DNA from 4 places in the Paenibacillus sp. Y916 genome. Region 4 is predicted to be linked to each of the others. Evidence: riboswitches for the same ligand, from Rfam matches in the RefSeq annotation. Region 4 holds a riboswitch; each other region holds the start of a gene.
What was found. A riboswitch is a leader RNA that binds a small molecule or an ion and turns the genes downstream of it on or off. The one in region 4 is predicted to bind thiamine pyrophosphate.
Positions count from the first base shown of each region.

Region 1: it holds a riboswitch for thiamine pyrophosphate, as region 4 does, so the genes downstream of both, AC1TO9_RS04575 (phosphomethylpyrimidine synthase ThiC) here and AC1TO9_RS21205 (ABC transporter ATP-binding protein) in region 4, are expected to answer to the same signal.
Region 2: it holds a riboswitch for thiamine pyrophosphate, as region 4 does, so the genes downstream of both, AC1TO9_RS06835 (thiamine phosphate synthase) here and AC1TO9_RS21205 (ABC transporter ATP-binding protein) in region 4, are expected to answer to the same signal.
Region 3: it holds a riboswitch for thiamine pyrophosphate, as region 4 does, so the genes downstream of both, AC1TO9_RS13410 (ABC transporter substrate-binding protein) here and AC1TO9_RS21205 (ABC transporter ATP-binding protein) in region 4, are expected to answer to the same signal.

Region 1 is NZ_JBXCJA010000002.1:101,604-103,803, reverse strand. It holds gene AC1TO9_RS04580 (O-antigen ligase family protein) at 1-991, shown strand, start outside; TPP riboswitch at 1,074-1,183, shown strand; gene AC1TO9_RS04575 (phosphomethylpyrimidine synthase ThiC) at 1,284-1,532, shown strand; gene AC1TO9_RS04570 (hypothetical protein) at 1,534-1,662, shown strand; gene AC1TO9_RS04565 (CAP domain-containing protein) at 1,640-1,804, shown strand; gene AC1TO9_RS04560 (hypothetical protein) at 2,013-2,200, shown strand, end outside.
Region 2 is NZ_JBXCJA010000002.1:551,263-553,462, forward strand. It holds gene thiO (glycine oxidase ThiO) at 1-601, opposite strand, end outside; gene AC1TO9_RS06835 (thiamine phosphate synthase) at 618-1,244, opposite strand; TPP riboswitch at 1,393-1,496, opposite strand; gene AC1TO9_RS06840 (immunity 53 family protein) at 1,617-1,904, opposite strand; gene AC1TO9_RS06845 (ribosomal maturation YjgA family protein) at 1,901-2,200, opposite strand, start outside.
Region 3 is NZ_JBXCJA010000005.1:150,472-152,671, reverse strand. It holds gene AC1TO9_RS13410 (ABC transporter substrate-binding protein) at 1-784, opposite strand, end outside; TPP riboswitch at 885-996, opposite strand; gene AC1TO9_RS13405 (pyridoxamine 5'-phosphate oxidase family protein) at 1,143-1,562, shown strand; gene AC1TO9_RS13400 (glycoside hydrolase family 65 protein) at 1,619-2,200, opposite strand, start outside.
Region 4 is NZ_JBXCJA010000014.1:4,693-6,892, forward strand. It holds gene AC1TO9_RS21200 (ABC transporter permease) at 1-250, opposite strand, end outside; gene AC1TO9_RS21205 (ABC transporter ATP-binding protein) at 231-1,031, opposite strand; TPP riboswitch at 1,126-1,229, opposite strand; partial or broken gene AC1TO9_RS21210 (glycoside hydrolase family 9 protein) at 1,546-2,200, shown strand, end outside.

The DNA.
Region 1 (2,200 bases), on a different contig from region 4:
GGAGTCCGCGATATATCTGTCCTCGCTTGATCAGGAGGTGTTTAGGCAGACTCAAAACGAGCAGTTCCTTGAAGAGTCCTTTCATGTGCTGATGCGCGCCCTTAAGGACGAGCCTTACAACAAGCAGTTGCTGACGCAGTTAGCAGCTTACTATGATCTTAAAGGGCAAAGTGACCTTGCTCAGGCGGTCTATCGTGACAATGCCAACAAGTTCGTCTGGGATATTGATTGGTATGATGCACTGATTAGACACTCATTTGCGATGGGAGACCAGGCACATACCCTCAAGGATGATGTTCTGAAACAGGAGTATTTCAATACAGGGCTCGAGACATACGAACAGGTTGTGGTCGGTGTGGAGTATTTGAAGACACTCCCTCCGGAGCAGATGCAGGGACGTCCGTTCTCCATCACTCCGACCATCGCTCTGAATACGGGTAAAATACAGCTGATGTTAGGAGAACCTGTAGTGGCCGCTACTACATTGAAGCGTGGCTTCAATGAGAATTACGCAGATATCATAAACAGGGAGAATCTCTGGGAGATGGACTGGTACAGCGCTCTCATCAGTCGCTCTTATGATCTGGGGCAGGTGGCTCACACACAGAAAGACAGTGTTAACAAGCAAGCTAATTTCAACATTGGGCTTGAGGCCTACAGCCACGTACTGGCGGATTTGGAATATTTGAAGACTCTATCTTCTGAAGAACTGCAAGGAAGGTCGCTTACGGTTGCTCCGGCTGTAGCACTGAATACAGGCAAAATACAATTTATGTCTGAACAATTGGAAGCGGCTATAGCTACGCTACAGATTGGTTTGAGCGAAGATTATACCAATGCAACAAACCGTGAAATTGCTCGTTGGTATTTGGCTGCACTAAAGAAGAATAACAGTGTCCCAGATCAGGTCGTTTATGACCGTCTGATTGCGGCTGATCCTGCGGAAGCCGCACAGATTGATGAAATCGCGGATTTACAGCTTAAACTTTAAAAGGTTGTTGAATGTATCTAGATGGTCATTTGGGAATTTAGTATTGCTTTATCTTGTTACTTCGTTATACATTAACTAACAATTACATCGTAACGGGAGCTTGGTGTGCCAGGCTGAGAGGATAGTGATCAACTATCGACCGTCAAACCTGATCTGGGTAATGCCAGCGGAGGAAATGGAGTTCTATTTGTCTATTTAAGACTGCCTCTTTCTCTGAGGCGGTCTTTTTTCTGCTTGTTGAATAGAATTTGCTCCGCTTGATCAAATCACCTTACTTATAGGAGGAAATGAAATGACAAGCGAAATGAAGAAAGAATCTGTTAATCTATCAGCTTTTCCAGGAAGTAAAAAAGTGTATGTAATGGGGTCTCGTCCAGATATTCGTGTTGGATTGCATCCCAATCGATTATCGTGGATTAAAGAAGCTGCTGATTTAGCTAAAGGGCATAAGGGAGCACAGGACCGTGATAATGCACTATCTAAAGCTCGGTTCGAATTCCGCTGGCGTGATCAGTTCCATCTGTGGACCGAAGTTCTGTAGCATGCGAATTTCTCATGATATTCGAGATTCAACTAGACAGAAGGAACAAGAGGAACAGGCTACCATAAGAAATGGCCTATTGAATAAAGCGAACGAATTAAAAGAGGGTGGAAGCGTCATTTATAAATGAAACTATTCAAATATTTGATCTGACGAATGTTGTACGTATACGAAACGGGCTGAATGTTCTAGAATGGAATAACACTGCGGCGAATGCAGCCAGAGATCATAGCCAAGACATGGCGTTGCGTAACTATTTCAGCAGGCTATAATAAAGTGATATATGCGTACTCTGGTTGGCTAAATTCTTCGGGACATCGAAGCAATTTACTTTAGTCCTCTTTTGAAACGTTGGGTGTAGGTGTTGCACTTGGTATTAGTTCCAGTGATTATCATATATATTACACACAGAATTTCTTTACACCGCTATGATATTAAATCATGATCTATTATAAATAGGCACAGAAGGGGAATATCATCTTGACAGAAGAACGAGCTCAAAATGCAGTGGTTGTCGTAACAGGAATCCCTACCGATTTACTTGCGGTAGATGCTCAAAGCCATGAAGATTGTTATATTGTTGTATCAAACTTATCAGGAAAGACATATCACGTTGAAACAACTGAAAAAGTGCAAAGCTATACGGCAGAAGAAGCAAGTGATATGAA
Region 2 (2,200 bases), on a different contig from region 4:
TAGCGTGAAGCTCTCCTTCGCTTGTAACTACCCCAGTAATACGCTCTTGATCACAGAGAAGTGATTTAACCTCAGTAAATTCCTTTATTTCTGCTCCAAGTACTACCGCTGCCTTCGCCAATGCAAGACATAATTCAGGTGCATCAACATGACTATCTTCTTCTGCGAACATTGCTCCCTCTATATCTGCGGATATTTTGGGCTCACGTTGTCCTACCAGCTCTTGAGATAACCACTCCGCTTGTTCTCCCACTTGCTTTTGAAAAGCTAGAATACGCTGAACTTCTTGCATATCATCCTTAGTTGCAGCTAGCCGAAACATCCCTTTGCGTTTCAAGCCGATATCTATTCCAGTCAAGTCCTTTAAATCCTTCGCTAGCTGTGGAAATAACGTCCGACTGGCACGCGCCATCTCGAACATCGGGCCTGCTTCAGTGATCTCTGCCTGTACAGCAAGCATACCCGCTGCCGCACTCGAAGCTTGGCTACCCAAGCGATCTCGCTCTAATAAGATAACTTTCATTCCCCGCGCAGACATATAATAGGCAATTGAACTCCCAATAACACCGCCACCGATAATAATGACATCCAATTGTTTCATTCTAGTCAATAACCTCCTACTTTTTTTTAGCATAACCTTTCATATCCAATGCCTCTCGATAATTGTGTACTGCACTTAACGGATCATCTGCTGCAGTAATCCCTGATAATATTGCAATACCTGCTGCTCCAGTTGCGACAATCTGCTGCACATGATCGGGCTTAATACCTCCGATCGCAATAACTGGAATAGGAACACTTTTCACCACTTCCTTTAACTTCTTCGTTCCTCTAGCTTGCTGTCCGGGCTTAGAAGCTGTTGGGAAGATATGCCCAAACACTAGATAATCAGATCCTTGCTCACTCATCTCCACTGCCTCTTGAACATCGTGAACAGAACGTCCTATTCGCAATTCAGAGAAAGCTTTCCTCACTGCCTGCACTTCTAGGCTACGGTAGCTTAACTGGACTCCCCCAGTTCCAGCGGCATAAGCCACATCAACTCGGTCGTTTATGATCACTTTACTAAGGGGTACTCCACCTGCTCTTAAAGCCAATACCCCTGCCCAAAGTTCAGCTGCATGACTTGATTTCTCCCTTATATGAAATGCCGTTACAAAAGGATGAATAAGTGCCGCAATCCTTGCAAAGTGTTCTAACTCAGACTGACCATTCGAGATCACATGTAATTCTCGTGCTGACATCGCACTCCCTCCCTATTTTCTCGTATGACGAATCTCAGATAAGATGGAACAGCGAAAAGGCCACCCTCTGCAATAGAAGGTGGCCTATAACTATAGTCAAAAGAATGCAGACGTATATACGCATATACGCATACAAAAATATCTTAACCAAAGCTCAAGCTCACTTCCCTACGCTGGTATAATCCAGATCAGGTTCAAAGGGTTTGGAATCACACATTCCGTCTCAGCCAAATAGCACCCCTAGTGATCTAACGTATTCAATTGGATACATACTAACACAATTATTGGAACTTTAGAATCTCTTTTTTTAGATTCTTTGAAATTGAGAACCCCACGAACTCCCCATTAAGATATTTTTATGGTATCTCTCTGCTAGCTTTCCGCCCATTCCTTAAAGATCTGTATCATCTCTTCTAAATTTCTCAATCCACCTGCACCTTCGAAATATCCATCTTTGATCCAACATCTCACCCAATCATGATCATCTCGATCAATAATAATTTCGTCTAACGTTTTTCCCTCTAATTCAGTCTCAAGTAAAGGTACCGTTAATCTCCATCCGGGAGTGTCTATCGATTCAATCTTCAAAATATGGGTCTGCTCCCACTCATCATCACAATGATTCTCATACCAACCTTCTAACCATTTCAGGTTGCTCATCTTCTTCCTCCTCGGTTAAACAAGTAATAATCCATAATACAAGAACAAGCGATCCCAGCCACATATCGGATTAAATCAATGACTAAGAAACCTTTTCCTAATATTAATGCTCCCAATAGTGTTGATCGTATTCCAATAATCCAATCCGCTTGATATAACTGACTGAATTCAATACTAAAGCTAAAGATTAAACTTAAACAAACAGACACAAGTAATCTTTGCTGTAAGAACAATATCCGACAACCGAAGTAAACCATACTTGCCCACAAAGCATCTCCGAAATGTCGTGATACAAA
Region 3 (2,200 bases), on a different contig from region 4:
CCTCTTCTGGTTTATCAATGGTTAGCTGATAGCCTTTCGTTGTTGCTCTGAGGAAAGCTTTGACTAATTCAGGATCATCCTTGATCTGCTTCTCATTCGTTACAATGACAGGCGTGTAATAGTCTAGTTCCGCAGCATAATCTTTAACATATAACATGTCGATTGGATCATTGCGGAGCTCTGCTTCAATACCTGTCCATGCATAGAAGATCCATGCGAAATCGATATCACGCTTAACCGCCGTGAAGAAATCGGCATCACCCATATTGATCATCTTAACCTTCTTAACATCCGCCTTTTCGTTCTCCATGATGGAGCCCATGATAGCCTCTTCTACAGGCGAACCCCAACCTCCATAACTTTTACCTTCAAAGTCCATGGGTGATTTAATGTTTCGATCTACGGGTGCGGCGAAACCGGACGTATTATGTTGAATGACTGCGGCAATAGAGACGAGCGGGACGTCCTGTGTTCTAGCTAGTGTCACACTTTCTTGATAGCTTATTCCAAAAGGTACGGCCCCTGAAGCGACCATCGTATCGGCTCCGCCTGCACCTGGTTGGACTATCTCAACATTAAGACCTTCTTCTTCATAATATCCTTGATCTTTCGCTACATATAGACCTGTATGATTAGTATTAGGAGTCCAGTCTAAGACAATTTTGACGTCTTGTAGTTTCTTACTAGTCTGTGCATTTTGTTCATTCTTATTTCCTCCACAACCCGCTATTACGAGTATTAGTAAGAATGTAAATAGTAACGACATTGCTCTTTTCTTGCTCATTCTGCTCTCTCCTCTATTGGACTGGTTGTTCCATGTCCTATTCGTATACAAAAAAGCGCCCCGTAATCGGGACGCATGTAGGCGCAAGATAGATATGGATATAATCATATCAGATACGTTCCTACGCTGGCATTATCCAGATCAGGTATAAGGGTCAGTGTCTAGTGGGACACAATCTCAGCCGGCCAATTCCAGCACCCCTGTACTTATGAAGTTAAGGCATTCTACGTCATTATAATCGACTATGCTGGGGGTGTCCAGCTAGGAATTGTTCAAATCTTGATTCGTATTTTAATAGGTGGGTACAATAAATCATATGGTTTAAGTACATTCAACAAGAGGAAGGGGAATACCATTCATGATGGACAACAAGATAATAGAGCAGGATATAACGAAGATCTTAGACAACAATAGGATTTGTTCTCTGGCAACTATTGAAGGCAATAAGCCAAAGCAGAGATATATGATGTTGTATAATGAAGGATTGAGCATTCATTTGGTAAGCGATCGGAGAACGCATAAGGTAGAGGAGTTGAAGAATAATCCAAACGTATCTTTGCTGATAGGGTATGAAATCGGAGGGACTAAAGAGGTAGTTGAGATGGAAGGAACCTGTTCGATTAGCACAGATGATAGTTTGAAGCGAAAATGTTGGAATGATGATTTAAAGGAATGGTTTGACGGACCAAGTGACCCTAATTATGTCATTCTTGATATCCAACTCGCAAATATTCTGTATACGGATAAGGATGGAAAGCAAAGAAAGTGGATTGCCTGAAGTAGTAAAAGACCCCCACATCCGGGCTGCGGATTGTGGAGGTCTCTTCATATATATTATAGATCGACTTGGATATGACTCAATCCATTGACGGTGTAATCCTTACCGTAAACATTCACACTAGCAGGAACTTCCGTCTCATTCGTAACGGTCACATCATGCTCGCTAACGGTTACTTTTAGGAGCGAATGACGGAACATGACTTTGAACGAGAATGACTTCCAATGTCCAGGGTTGAATGGGTTTAAGTGTAGAACACCATTCCGTACACGCAATCCTCCAAATCCATGAACAACAGACATCCAAGTACCAGCCATGCTCGTCGTATGACAACCATCTTCGGTATCATTGTTATAATTGTCGAGATCTAAGCGAGAGGTGCGAAGATACATCTCGTAAGCTTTCTCTTTATATCCCAGTTCGCAAGCAAGAATCGAATGCACACAAGGAGATAAGGAAGACTCATGCACGGTAAGAGGCTCGTAGAAATCGAAGTTACGTTTAACTGTATCTAAATCGAATTGGTCTCTTAGAGTGAATATTCCTTGCAATACGTCAGCTTGCTTAATGTAAACAGAACGTAGGATACGATCCCAAGACCATTGCTGATTCAATGGCAAGTTAGACGGATCTAATTC
Region 4 (2,200 bases):
GAATAACGCCCCCACTAACAGATAATATAAAACCCAACATAACCTCCTTTAAAGTGGCGATTAAATGCCGACCGATCAATAGATGCCTATGTTCAAATAATGCCCGGGCAATCGAGGTCGGTGAGGGAATAATAAAGGAAGGTACCCAGCCTAAAGTGACAACCGATTCCCAAGTCAGCAGGAGTAGTGTTAAAAGAAGTACAAACCATCCATAATCGTGTGCCCAGCGTTTAAAAAGGCGTATTCTCATGTAATCGTCGCTCCAAGTCTTGCCTCAATTGTATAAAGTGAGGGTCATAGTTCATCTCGTAGTGCCTTGGTCTAGGTAAATTAACGGTCATTTCTTCTATACCTTGAGGACTGTCATGGGACATGAGGTAGATGCGATCACTTAATAGAATGGCTTCTTCCAAATCATGTGTAATGAAAAGGACAGTCTTATGTAGATCATCCCAAAGCTCTAGTAACCAACGATGCATCTCTCTTTTGGTCATTGCGTCAAGTGCACCAAAGGGCTCATCTAATAACATCAGATCTTGCCCTGTTACGAGTGTTCTGAGAAAAGCGACACGTTGTCGCATTCCACCTGATAATTCATCCGGATAGGCATGTTCATATTTCCCTAGACCGAAACGTTCTAGAGTGAACTGAATATCTGCTGTGATCTTCTCTTTATTGCGCTGATCCAGTTCGCGATGAAGTTTTCGATTAAGCTCCCATGGGAGTAAACAATTGTCTAGAACGGTTCTCCAAGGCAGGAGTAGGTCCTTCTGGGGCATGTAAGCCACTGTCCCTAGACGATTGGATGTTCTTGTGCCATGTATATATATTTCTCCGTCCATAGGCTCTAACAGTCCTGCAATCAGCTTAAACAGAGTGCTCTTCCCAGAACCACTAGCTCCTATGACAGAAATGAATTCACCCGCTTGAACATTCATAGACAGTTCCTGAATAATAGGGGATTCGTTCGTACTTGCAAAAGAGTAAGTTAAATTTTGTAATGATAATATCACGGTGATCACCTCGCTCATTGTAAATAAATAAAGACCCAACCATTTCCGAAAGGAAATGAGTGGGTCAAAAAGTTCATTCAGGCAAATAGGTGTGCAAATATATGCATGAGTTGAAGATTTCGTTCCACTTCCCTCCGCTGGTATAATCCAGATCAGGTTCCAAGGGTCCGGAACTTCGCGTTCCATCTCAGTCGTTAGACTCCCCTAGTGAAAAACAAGGTCTTATTTAATTGATAACCTATTTAATATAACACAATTTACAAATAAGTATAGACTCTATTACATTGTAAAGCTAATTTAGATTTTTGATGTGAAGATGTACGGAGCGGTTTATTGAATAAAAGAATAGAAAAATAATTATTTTATGTAAAATATAGTATTATTAAATTTATTATGGTATATTTTTTTACAGGACCAGTGATGAGAGATCTGGGCGCCATGGACAGCGTGTCCTCAACTTTGTAGAAATGAAAGTGAGGTGAAGGCTGTTTTTTGTTATGCGAATTAGCAAATAAGGAGGATGAAATCTGACATGAATGTATGGATGAAGAAAAAAGGAATATTATTATTAAGTTTTATGATTGCGCTTACATTTAGTTGGGATGGGGTATCTCAATCTAAATTGGCTGAAGCAGCTTCTACGGATTATAACTATGCTGAAGCTCTACAGAAATCAATATATTTCTATGAAACTCAACGCTCTGGTATTCTACCGGATAGTAATCGTGTGGAGTGGCGGGGAGATTCTGGGCTTCAGGATGGGGCAGATGTTGGTCAAGATTTAACTGGTGGTTGGTACGATGCAGGTGATCATGTGAAATTTGGTTTTCCAATGGCATATACGGCGTCAATGCTTGCTTGGTCTGTATATGAGTATCGGGAAGGCTACGAGCAAGCAGGGCAGCTTGAGGAAATATTGGATAACATTCGTTGGGCCACGGATTACTTCATGAAAGCCCACACTGCACCGAATGAATTATGGGGACAAGTTGGAAATGGCACGAGTGACCATAAATGGTGGGGACCAGCGGAGGTCATGGTGATGGAACGCCCAGCCTATAAGATTGATGCGACTCATCCAGGATCGGATTTAGCAGGAGAGACAGCCGCTGCCCTTGCATCTGCATCAATCATATTTAAGTAGAGTGATCCTATCTATGCAGCTGAATTGTTAAGACATGCCAAGG